3 regions of the Pantoea sp. X-Soil-ISGK-285 genome follow, and region 1 is predicted to be linked to each of the others. Evidence: predicted binding sites of a transcription regulator. Region 1 holds the regulator's gene; each other region holds the start of a gene.
The links. Region 1 encodes sigma-54, which starts transcription at its own class of promoters, with help from an activator protein. Its sites were predicted from a motif close to GTTGGCACANNTTTCGCTNT; they were not measured.
Positions count from the first base shown of each region.

Region 2: the regulator sigma-54 is predicted to act here: its motif matches at 2,596-2,615, upstream of glnA (glutamate--ammonia ligase).
Region 3: the regulator sigma-54 is predicted to act here: its motif matches at 1,903-1,922, upstream of glnK (P-II family nitrogen regulator).

Region 1 is NZ_AP035938.1:441,246-445,223, forward strand. Features, by position in the region: gene rapZ (RNase adapter RapZ) at 1-57, opposite strand, end outside; gene ptsN (PTS IIA-like nitrogen regulatory protein PtsN) at 105-584, opposite strand; gene hpf (ribosome hibernation promoting factor) at 737-1,024, opposite strand; gene rpoN (RNA polymerase factor sigma-54) at 1,046-2,479, opposite strand; gene lptB (LPS export ABC transporter ATP-binding protein) at 2,528-3,253, opposite strand; gene lptA (lipopolysaccharide ABC transporter substrate-binding protein LptA) at 3,259-3,810, opposite strand; gene lptC (LPS export ABC transporter periplasmic protein LptC) at 3,785-3,978, opposite strand, start outside.
Region 2 is NZ_AP035938.1:4,035,033-4,039,010, forward strand. Features, by position in the region: gene yihX (glucose-1-phosphatase) at 1-293, opposite strand, end outside; gene typA (ribosome-dependent GTPase TypA) at 503-2,326, opposite strand; gene glnA (glutamate--ammonia ligase) at 2,765-3,978, shown strand, end outside.
Region 3 is NZ_AP035938.1:1,033,056-1,037,033, forward strand. Features, by position in the region: gene AC6I8B_RS04730 (SmdB family multidrug efflux ABC transporter permease/ATP-binding protein) at 1-1,716, shown strand, start outside; gene glnK (P-II family nitrogen regulator) at 1,974-2,312, shown strand; gene amtB (ammonium transporter AmtB) at 2,347-3,633, shown strand; gene tesB (acyl-CoA thioesterase II) at 3,684-3,978, opposite strand, start outside.

The DNA of each region.
Region 1 (3,978 bases):
ACGGAGCGCCACTGACTTCCCCGAGCCTGAACGACCGCTAACGATCATCAGCACCATGACCTTCTCTCCCGTTTTAAAACCGGCACCCGGCCGGTAAAGACGCGTTACTGATCCGACTGGACTTCCGTAATAATGGCATAGAGCTCTTCATCACTCTGCGCTGCGCGCAGACGACGGCAAACCGTTTTATCTGCCAGACGCTTTGCCACCAGTGACAGGGTGTGCAGATGTGTTTTGCACTGGTCAGCCGGGACCAGTAAGGCAAACAACAGATCGACCGGCTGGTTGTCGACGGCATCAAACGCAATCGGCTGTTCGAGGCTGATAAACACCCCAACCGCGCGCAGCGTATCCTCTTCCAGCTTGCCGTGCGGGATGGCTATCCCGTTACCAATACCGGTACTGCCCATGCGTTCGCGGGTCAGGATCGCTTCGAAAAGCGTCTGGTGCGGCAGGTTGAGCTGCTTAGCGGCCAGTTCGCTGATGATTTCCAGCGCACGTTTTTTGCTCTGGCAGTGGACGCCGCTGCGGGTGCAGTCTGGCGAAAGCACTGTGCTCAATTCCAGTGTGAGATCGTTGTTCATTATCGTTTCACTTGCGTGTTCACCAGGCCATTCACCGCCAGCGCGTATTGACGCGTGTGACAAACGGCGCCTGCTCAGATGACAAAACGGGGCGGATTATCCGCCCCATCCTGTCGGCTCTGCGCGCCAGGCGCGCGTCGCTAGCGTGAAGGTTAGTGTTTTTTCAGTTTATCTTTGTGTTTGGTCAGCTGACGGGTGAGCTTATCGATCAGTCCGTCAATGGCCGCATACATATCTTCCGCTTCGGATGTGGCGTGCAGCTCGCCACCATTCACGTGTAGTGTTGCGTCAGCCACCTGCGTGACTTTCTCAACCTTCAGGACAATATAGACCTGATTGATATGTTCAAAATAGTGTTCCAGTTTGGCAAATTTACCGTTGACGAATTCACGCAGAGGTGGAGTGATTTCAACGTGTTGCCCGGTCAGGTTCAGCTGCATAGGTCTTCCTTCTCATTTCTTTCAAACCAGTTGTTTACGCTGGTTCGATGGCGGGATGGATAAAGACTCACGATATTTGGCGACGGTACGCCGTGCCACCATGATCCCCTGATCAGATAACATGGAGGTCAGTTTACTGTCGCTCAAGGGTTTGGCTGGATTTTCCGCCGAAATTAATTTTTTCACCAGGGCACGAATCGCGGTAGAGGAGGCTTCACCGCCACCTTCGGTATTCACGTGACTGGAGAAAAAGTACTTCAGTTCAAAAATGCCACGCGGGCTGTGCAGATACTTCTGCGTGGTAACGCGGGAGATGGTCGATTCGTGCATCTCAACGGCCTGGGCGATATCCGCCAGCACCATCGGGCGCATAAATTCTTCACCCTGCTCGAAAAAGGCCTGCTGCTGCTCAACAATACAGCGCGTCACTTTCAGCAGGGTATCATTGCGGCTTTCCAGGCTCTTAATCAGCCAGCGGGCTTCCTGCAGATTACTGCGAATGAACTGGCTGTCGCTGTCGTTTCGCGTCGCGCCGCTCATTGCCGCATAGTGCTGATTGATCTTCAGGCGTGGCACGCTATCGGCATTGAGTTCAACCGTCCAGCGGCTGCCGATCTTACGCACCAGCACATCGGGAATGACATATTCTGGTTCGCCGGTGTTGATCGACTGACCCGGACGCGGGTCCAGCGACTGAATCAGCAGCATCGCCTCTTTCAGCACCTCTTCTTTGAGGCGTGTGACCCGCATCAGGCTGCGGAAGTCATGGTTTGCCAGCAGATCGAGATGTTCGCTGACGATCAGACGCGCCTCTGCCAGCATCGGCGTTTCGGGCGCATATTGTGAAAGCTGCACCAGCAGGCAGTCACGCAGATCGCGCGCGCCAACACCAATCGGGTCAAAGCGCTGGATGCGTTTCAGCACCGCTTCAACTTCATCCGCTTCGAGCTCATCATCGCCAATGCTGTCAAGGATCTCCTCAAGCGAAACGGTGAGATACCCGGTGTCATCAATAGCATCGACAATAGAGGTGGCAATGGCGCGATCGGTATCGCTGAACGGCGTCAGGCCGACCTGCCACATCAGATAATCCTGCAGCGACTGGGTTGTTTCGCCCTGATAAACCGGTAACTCATCATCCTGGTAATCGGTGCCGGTGCCGGAAGGCGTACCCGCGGTGTAGATCTCATCCCAGGTCGCATCCAGCGGCAGTTCATCAGGCATCTCTTTCTGCTCAAGCGCTTCGCGTGTATCCAGCGCCTCGGCCTCTGAAGACTCCCGTGAATCGATCTCTTCATGCAGGTCAGTCTGCTCAAGCAGCGGATTACTTTCCAGCGCAAGCTGAAGCTCCTGCTGGAGTTCAAGCGTAGAGAGTTGCAGCAGGCGAATCGCCTGTTGCAATTGCGGAGTCATTGCCAGCTGTTGGCTGAACCTGAGTTGTAAACCTTGCTTCATAGACAGGATGATCGTTCCCAGGTAAACATCGGTATTAACGACACCTTATCAGAGTCTGAACTCTTCACCCAAATAAACCCGCTTAACCTGCTCATCCGCAAGAATTTCATTCGGTGTGCCGTGTGCGATCAGGTGCCCCTGGCTGACGATATAAGCCCGCTCACAGACCGCTAACGTTTCGCGTACGTTATGGTCGGTAATCAGCACACCGAGGCCGCTGTCACGCAGATGCTCAATGATCTTCTTAATGTCGATAACGGAGATGGGGTCAACACCGGCAAAAGGTTCATCCAGCAGGATAAATTTAGGATTAGCCGCCAGCGCTCGCGCAATCTCAACACGACGTCGCTCACCACCCGAAAGTGCCTGGCCCATGCTGTCGCGCAGGTGCTCAATGTGAAACTCTTCCATCAGCTCACGGGCACGATCCTGGCGTTGCTCTTCGGTCAGATCGTCACGGATCTGCAAGACCGCCATCAGGTTATCGTAGACGCTGAGGCGACGGAAGATCGATGCCTCCTGCGGCAGATAGCCGATGCCACGACGCGCACGGGCATGCAGCGGCAGGATGCTGATATCTTCATCATCAATAATAATGCGGCCAGCGTCACGCGGCACAATGCCCACTACCATGTAAAAGGTGGTGGTTTTACCGGCACCGTTCGGGCCCAGCAGGCCGACAATCTCGCCGGATTTTACCTGCAGGCTGACATCTTCTACCACGCGACGGCCCTTATATGCCTTCGCCAGGTTTTCTGCGATTAATGTGGCCATAGCTATCAGTTACTCTTCTTTCCGCTGTTGGACGAACCTTTGTCCTGAAGTTGCGACGGCACCAGTACAGTCGTGACGCGCTTGTTCTGGCCCTGACTGAAAGCCTGCATTTTCTGCTCTTTCACCAGGTAGGTAATACGATCGCCTTTGATGTTGCTGTCCTGCTGCTCAATGAACGCATTGCCGGTCAGTTCAACGAAATCATTAGCCAGTTCATAGTGCAGTTTTGCGGCATGGCCCTGCACCGGCTTACCGCTGTCCTGCATCTGATAGAAGGTGGCGGGATTACCGTAGGCGTCAACGATGGTTTTCTTGCTGTCGCCGCCCGGACGGGTCACCACGACTTTATCTGCCGTGATTTTAATTGAGCCCTGCGTCACGATGACATTGCCGGTAAAGGTCGCGACATTGCCTTGCAAATCCAGCGCCTGATTCTGCGAGTCAATATTGACGGGCTTGTCCGAGTCACCGGTCAGAGCCAGCGCCGGAACGCTGGTTGCCAGCAGCATGCTGGCCAGTAAAAGCTTCAGGCTATTTTTGTTCATTTTGAATTTCATAAGAGGTTTTGACCTTCTCGATTAACTCGGCGTTTTTTGTCCGTAAATTGCCGCGCATTTTCATGCCGGTGGAGTTAAAACTGCGGCCATACAATGTCACCTGGTCATCAGAGGTAACGTCCTGAGTGACAAGATTAATCTGGGCGTTATCGGTTTTGATCCGCTCAA
Region 2 (3,978 bases), 480 kb from region 1:
AGCCGCAGCCGGTTCATCAGCGCCAGGATTTCCGGACGCAAGTCAACGAATACCGCCTGCCAGCCAGCGGCAAACTGTTCATAGCTCAGCGCGATTTCCAGCTTTTCACACAGCGCCAGCGCGAAATCTTCATCGCTGATCTCGCCACGTTCGTGTTGTTCAAACGCCTCATCCATCTGGAAATGGCTTTGCAGCGAGGCCAGCGGCACACGACTAAGGTCACTCCAGACACCCAGCACGCGGTTAAAGTCGATATCGATAATCACATTGCCCAAATCAAAGATATACAGCATGGTGTGTCTCCTTCTGTTCCCTGGAGTATTCACTCTAGCGGCAAAAGGGCAGGCTGAACAGGCACTCGCGGAGAGAAAAGCGTAAACGGCAGCGGGCAGGTAAAAAGCGCGACATATCCCACAAATAATCGCTGGCCCGGCTGAAGAGGCAGGAATTTCAGGCAAAAAAAAGCCCCGCAGGCGGGGCTCTTTATCAGTTAAAGGCGCAATTATGCGTCTTTAGGACCACGTGATGCACGTTTACGGTCATTTTCAGTCAGGTGACGTTTACGGATACGCACTGACTGTGGTGTAACTTCTACCAGTTCGTCATCATCGATGAACTCGATCGCCTGCTCAAGGGTCATCTTGATTGGCGGAACCAGCGTCGTGGCTTCATCAGTACCTGAAGCACGCATGTTGGTCAGTTTCTTACCGGTCAGGCAGTTAACTGTCAGGTCGTTAGAACGGCTGTGAATACCGATGATCTGGCCTTCATAGACTTCTGCACCGTGACCCAGGAACAGCTTACCGCGGTCCTGCAGGCTGAACAGTGCAAACGCAACTGCTTTACCCTGACCGTTGGAGATCAGTACGCCGTTCTGACGCTGGCCCACTTCGCCCGCACGAATGTCATCGTAGTGGCTGAAGGTAGAGTAGAGCAGACCGGTACCGGAAGTCATGGTCATGAATTCGTTACGGAAGCCGATCAGGCCACGGCTTGGGATCACGTAGTCGAGACGTACGCGGCCTTTGCCATCCGGATCCATGTTTTTCAGATCGCCCTTACGCTCACCCATGGCTTGCATGACTGAACCCTGGTTGTTCTCTTCGATATCCAGCGTAACGTTCTCGAATGGCTCCTGTTTACGGCCATCGATTTCGCGGAAGATAACTTTCGGACGGGATACCGCCAGTTCGAAACCTTCACGACGCATGTTTTCGATCAGAACTGACAGGTGAAGCTCACCACGACCTGATACGCGGAACGCGTCAGCATCTTCAGTTTCTTCAACGCGCAGTGCCACGTTGTGAACCAGTTCTTTGTTCAGACGCTCAAGGATCTGACGTGAAGTCACGTACTTACCTTCTTTACCGCAGAACGGTGAGGTGTTGACGTTAAAGAACATGGTAACTGTTGGCTCATCGACACTCAGTGCTGGCAGCGCCTGCACGTTCTGTGGATCACAGATGGTGTCAGAGATGTTCAGCTCGCCCAGACCGGTGATAGCAATGATATCGCCCGCTTCTGCCAGGTCGCTGTCGATACGCTCAAGACCCAGGTGAGTCAGGACTTTACCGACTTTACCGTTACGGGTTTTGCCTTCGCTATCGATGATAGTGACTTGCTGGTTAGGCTTAACTTTACCGCGCTTGATACGGCCGATGCCGATCACGCCCAGGTAGTTGTTGTAGTCAAGCTGAGAGATTTGCATCTGCAGTGGGGCGTCAGCCTCAACCTGCGGAGGTGCAACGTGGTCGACGATCGCCTGATACAGCGGGGTCATATCGTCAGCCATGTCGGTGTGCTCAAGACCAGCAATACCATTCAGCGCAGAGGCGAAAATGATAGGGAAGTCGAGCTGCTCATCAGTAGCATCCAGGTTAACGAACAGGTCAAAGACCTGATCAACAACCCAATCCGGACGCGCACCAGGGCGGTCTACTTTGTTGATAACCACAATCGGCTTCAGACCATGCGCGAACGCTTTTTTGGTCACGAAGCGGGTTTGCGGCATAGGGCCATCCATCGCATCTACAACCAGCAGCACCGAGTCCACCATGGACATGACGCGCTCAACTTCACCACCGAAGTCGGCGTGTCCTGGGGTATCAACAATGTTGATACGGTAGTCATTCCACTTAATGGCGGTGTTTTTTGCGAGGATGGTAATCCCACGCTCTTTCTCCAAATCATTGGAGTCCATCACGCGCTCTGTTGCTTCGGTACGGGCATCAAAAGTACCGGATTGTTGCAGCAGTTTGTCAACCAGGGTGGTCTTTCCATGGTCAACGTGCGCGATGATGGCGATGTTACGCAAATTTTCGATCACAGCTTTGCCTCAGGCATTAGAAATAGCGCGTTATTGTACACTGATTAAGCGGAAGACTGAACACGATCACACTTTTCACTGAAAGTTTATTGCATGGAGACCAATTTGCCCTGTTACCGGTGCAGAAAATGCACTAAGTTGGTCTGATGCACCAAAATAGTGCCATCAGACGACCGTTAAGCACCACAATGGTGCAATAAAACGATCGTGGTGCAGCCGCTTTATGACAAAAAGGTGCACCACAAGGCGATTTAAGCATCATCAAAAAAGTTGGCACAGAATTCGCTTTATCTAAATCAAGCGTAAACGCCAGACAGATGTCGGTTGAAGAGCGTGCCGGAAGAGGTTGGTCAGGGAGTTGTTTTCCCGCAACGTATTCCGGAAACGACGTTTCCTCGCCATGTAGATAATGAAAGACCATTTCCAGGAGAGTTGAGTATGTCCGCTGAACACGTTCTCTCGATGATGAACGAGCATGAAGTTAAGTTTGTTGACCTGCGTTTTACCGATACCAAAGGTAAAGAACAGCACGTTACGATCCCTGCTCACCAGGTTAACGCTGACTTCTTCGAAGAAGGCAAAATGTTCGATGGTTCGTCTATCGGCGGCTGGAAAGGCATTAACGAATCAGACATGGTGCTGATGCCTGACGCCACCACGGCGGTCATGGATCCTTTCTTCGAAGATTCTACGCTGATCATCCGTTGTGACATCCTCGAGCCAGGCACCATGCAGGGCTACGACCGCGATCCACGCTCTATCGCTAAGCGCGCTGAAGATTTCCTGCGCTCTTCCGGCATCGCTGATACCGTACTGTTTGGACCAGAACCAGAATTCTTCCTGTTCGATGACATCCGTTTCGGCTCATCGACGTCCGGTTCACACGTTGCTATCGACGATATCGAAGCGGCATGGAACACCGGTAAAGAGTACGAAGGCGGTAACAAAGGTCACCGTCCAGGTCTGAAAGGCGGCTACTTCCCGGTTCCACCGGTTGACTCATCACAGGACATTCGTTCTGCCATGTGTCTGACCATGGAGCAGATGGGCCTGGTTGTTGAAGCGCATCACCACGAAGTGGCGACCGCGGGTCAGAACGAAGTGGCAACCCGCTTCAATACCATGACCAAAAAAGCGGACGAAATTCAGATTTACAAATATGTGGTTCACAACGTTGCGCACGCTTACGGCAAAACCGCGACCTTTATGCCGAAGCCTATGTTTGGCGACAACGGTTCAGGCATGCACTGCCATATGTCACTCTCCAAAGGTGGCCAGAACCTGTTTGCCGGCGATAAGTACGGCGGCCTGTCTGAAATGGCGCTGTTCTACATCGGCGGTATCATCAAGCACGCTAAAGCGATCAACGCCCTGGCGAACCCGACCACCAACTCTTACAAGCGTCTGGTCCCGGGTTACGAAGCACCGGTTATGCTGGCTTACTCTGCCCGTAACCGTTCAGCCTCAATCCGTATTCCGGTTGTTGCCAGCCCGAAAGCGCGTCGTATCGAAGCGCGCTTCCCGGATCCAGCGGCTAACCCATACCTGGCGTTCACCGCACTGCTGATGGCTGGCCTGGATGGCATCATCAACAAAATCCATCCTGGCGATGCGATGGACAAGAACCTGTATGACCTGCCACCGGAAGAAGA
Region 3 (3,978 bases), 590 kb from region 1:
TGGCGCAAATCCCTGTCGCTGGCGGTAGGGATGCTGTGGATCGCTGCCGCGGCGGAAGTGACCGGACCGGTTCTGGTCAGCTATTTTATCGACAACCTGGTGGCGAAACATCAGATGCCCTGGGGAGTGGTCGCAGGACTGGTAGTCAGTTTTATCCTGCTACAGCTGCTGGCCGCCGGGCTGCACTACTGGCAGGCGCTGTTGTTTAACCGAGCCGCTATCGGTGTGGTACAGCGGTTACGCAGTGACGTGATGAATGCCGCACTCTGTCAGCCGCTGAGTGCCTTTGATACCCAGCCGGTCGGGCAGATTATTTCACGCGTGACTAACGACACCGAAGTCATCCGCGATCTCTACGTCACGGTGGTTTCAACCGTGTTGCGCAGTGCCGCACTGGTCGGCGCCATGATGGTGGCGATGTTCAGCCTTGACTGGCGCATGGCGCTGGTGGCGATGATGATCTTTCCGCTGGTACTGGTGGTGATGTTCATCTATCAGCGTTACAGCACGCCCATTGCCCGTCGGGTTCGCAGCTATCTGGCAGACATCAATAATGGCTTTAACGAAGTGATCAGCGGTATGAGCGTGATCCAGCAGTTTCGTCAGCAGGCGCGATTTGGTGAGCGAATGGGCGAAGCGAGCCGCTCTCACTATCTGGCGCGTATGGAAACGCTGCGTCTGGATGGTTTTCTGCTGCGTCCGCTGTTGAGCCTGTTTTCAGCGATGGTGTTGTGTGGGCTGCTGATCCTGTTTAGTTTCTCGATGCCTGGCGTGTTTGAAGTGGGGGTACTCTATGCCTTTATTACCTATCTGGGGCGTCTGAATGAGCCGCTGATTGAGCTGACCACTCAGCAATCGATGCTGCAGCAGGCGGTAGTTTCAGGTGAGCGTATTTTCGAACTGATGGATGCCGCACAGCAGCAGTATGGTGCCGATCAGCAACCGCTGGCTTCAGGTCGTATCACCCTGAACAATCTGAGCTTTGCCTACCGTGAAAACCGCGATGTGCTCAGTGATATCAATCTTGAGGTTGCCCCACGCGAGTTTGTGGCGCTGGTGGGACATACCGGCAGCGGTAAAAGCACGCTGGCGAACCTGTTAATGGGTTACTACCCGGTAACGCGTGGCGAGATCCGCATTGATGATCGACCCATTAGTGACCTGAGCCATGCCGTGCTGCGGCGCGGTATCGCGATGGTGCAGCAGGATCCGGTGGTGCTGGCCGATACGCTGCTGGCGAATGTGCGGCTGGGACGCGACATCAGCGAAGAGGCCGTCTGGACGGTGCTGGAACAGGTGCAGCTGGCTCCGCTGGCGCATGCGTTGCCGGAGGGAATACATACCCGGCTGGGCGAGCAGGGCAATAATCTGTCGGTCGGGCAGAAGCAGCTGCTGGCACTGGCCCGGGTGCTGGTTGATCTGCCGCAGATACTGATCCTCGACGAAGCGACGGCCAATATTGATTCCGGCACCGAGCAGGCCATTCAGCAGACGCTTGAGACGCTGCGCCAGCACAGCACGCTGGTGGTGATTGCTCACCGCCTCTCAACGATTATTGAAGCAGACAAGATTCTGGTGCTGCATCGTGGTCGTGTGGTTGAGCAGGGTACGCATCAGCAACTGCTGGCGATGCAGGGACGTTACTGGCAGATGTATCAGCTGCAGCAGGCAGGTGAAGATCTGGTATCGGGCGTCGCTGTAACAACTGAAGGCTGAGTTGCACCTTTTTTGCGCACCTTTATCAGATTAATCTGTATAAATGCACTCCTTTGACGCCTGAAGCACCAAAGGAGTGCAGCCCTCCGCTGCAATTTCCCCTGTACGGCCTCTCTGTTTCCCATCCTCTTTAAAGCATCCCTTGTCGCGTCTCGCCTGAACAACGTATTACCGTCATTTTCACACTCTGGCACAGGCTTTGCTTATATCCCTGCGTGTCCGTAAACGTTACCTATTTACTCGCTGGAGGGGATCCAATGAAGCTGGTTACCGTCGTAATTAAGCCATTCAAGCTGGAGGATGTACGTGAAGCTTTATCCTCTATCGGCATTCAGGGACTGACCGTCTCCGAAGTGAAAGGTTTTGGCCGTCAGAAGGGCCATGCAGAGCTTTATCGTGGCGCAGAGTACAGCGTGAACTTCCTGCCTAAGGTCAAAATTGATATCGCTATTGCCGACGATCAGTTAGACGAAGTGGTGGATGTCATCAGTAAAGCGGCTTACACCGGCAAAATTGGCGACGGTAAAATTTTCGTAGCTGAACTGCAGCGCGTCATCCGTATTCGTACCGGCGAGACCGACGAAGCCGCTCTGTAATAAAGACTCAGTACTGTGATGGGATGGAATAAAAATGAATAAAATTTTCGCTAAGTTGGGCCTCACCAGCCTGGCACTGTTACCCTCACTCGCGATGGCTGCGCCTGCCGTTGCGGACAAGGCTGATAACGCATTTATGATGATTTGCACCGCGCTGGTGCTGTTTATGTCAATTCCAGGTATCGCGCTGTTTTACGGTGGTTTGATTCGCGGTAAAAACGTGCTGTCGATGCTGACCCAGGTTGCCGTCACCTTCTCACTGGTCTGCGTATTGTGGATGGTTTACGGCTATTCACTGGCGTTCAGTGAAGGCAACGCCTTCTTTGGCAGCTTTAACTGGGTGATGCTGAAAAACATTCAGCTGACCGCCGTCATGGGCAGCTTCTATCAATATATTCACGTCGCGTTCCAGGCCTCGTTTGCCTGTATCACGGTGGGCCTGATTGTCGGTGCTATCGCAGAACGCATCCGTTTCTCTGCCGTACTGATTTTTGTCGGCGTCTGGCTGACCCTGGCTTACCTGCCTATCGCGCACATGGTGTGGGCTGGCGGTTTCCTGGCACAGGATGGCGCGCTGGACTTTGCTGGCGGCACCGTGGTGCATATCAACGCCGCTGTCGCCGGTCTGGTGGGCGCTTATCTGGTGGGCAAACGTGCCGGCTTTGGTAAAGAGGCCTTCAAACCACATAACCTGCCAATGGTATTCACCGGCACCGCCATTCTGTATGTCGGCTGGTTCGGTTTCAACGCCGGTTCTGCTTCTGCAGCAAACGAAATCGCGGCGCTGGCCTTCCTGAACACCGTTGTCGCCACAGCGGGCGCCGTGTTGTCATGGACCTTTGGCGAGTGGGCGGTACGTGGTAAGCCTTCGCTGCTGGGTGCCTGTTCAGGCTTTATTGCCGGGCTGGTAGCGATTACGCCTGCCTGTGGTTACGTCGGCGTCGGCGGTGCATTAATTATCGGCCTGGTTGGCGGACTGGCGGGACTGTGGGGCGTGACCACCCTGAAAAAATGGCTGCGCGTGGATGATCCCTGCGATGTGTTCGGCGTGCATGGCGTGTGCGGCATTGTCGGCTGTATCCTGACTGGCGTGTTTGCCTCCTCTTCACTGGGCGGCGTAGGCTACGCAGAGGGTGTCACTATGGGCCATCAGGTCTGGGTACAGCTCTTCAGCGTGGGCCTGACTATCGTCTGGTCGGGCGTTGTCGCCTTCATCGGCTTCAAGCTGGCTGATTTGATTGTCGGTCTGCGCGTTCCGGAAGAGCATGAGCGTGAAGGTCTGGATGTAAACAGCCACGGCGAGAATGCTTACAACCAGTAACGGATGGGCAGTGAAAAGATCAACCGGGGGCGAGTAATCGCCCCCTTTTTTTATTCGCTGCGCTGACGCATCACCCCTTCCTGAACCGTTGAGGCCACCAGCACACCCTGCTGATTGTAGAACTCGCCCCGGACAAAACCCCGTGCGCCTGACGCCGAAGTACTGACTACGCTATAGAGCAGCCATTCACTGAAGTCGAACGGGCGGTGGAACCACATTGAGTGGTCGATAGTGGCGACCTGCATGTCCGGCTCTAAAAAGCCTTTGCCGTGCGGCTGGAGCGCGACCGGCAGGAAATTGAGATCGGAAGCATAGCCGAGCAGATACTGATGGATACGTAAATCG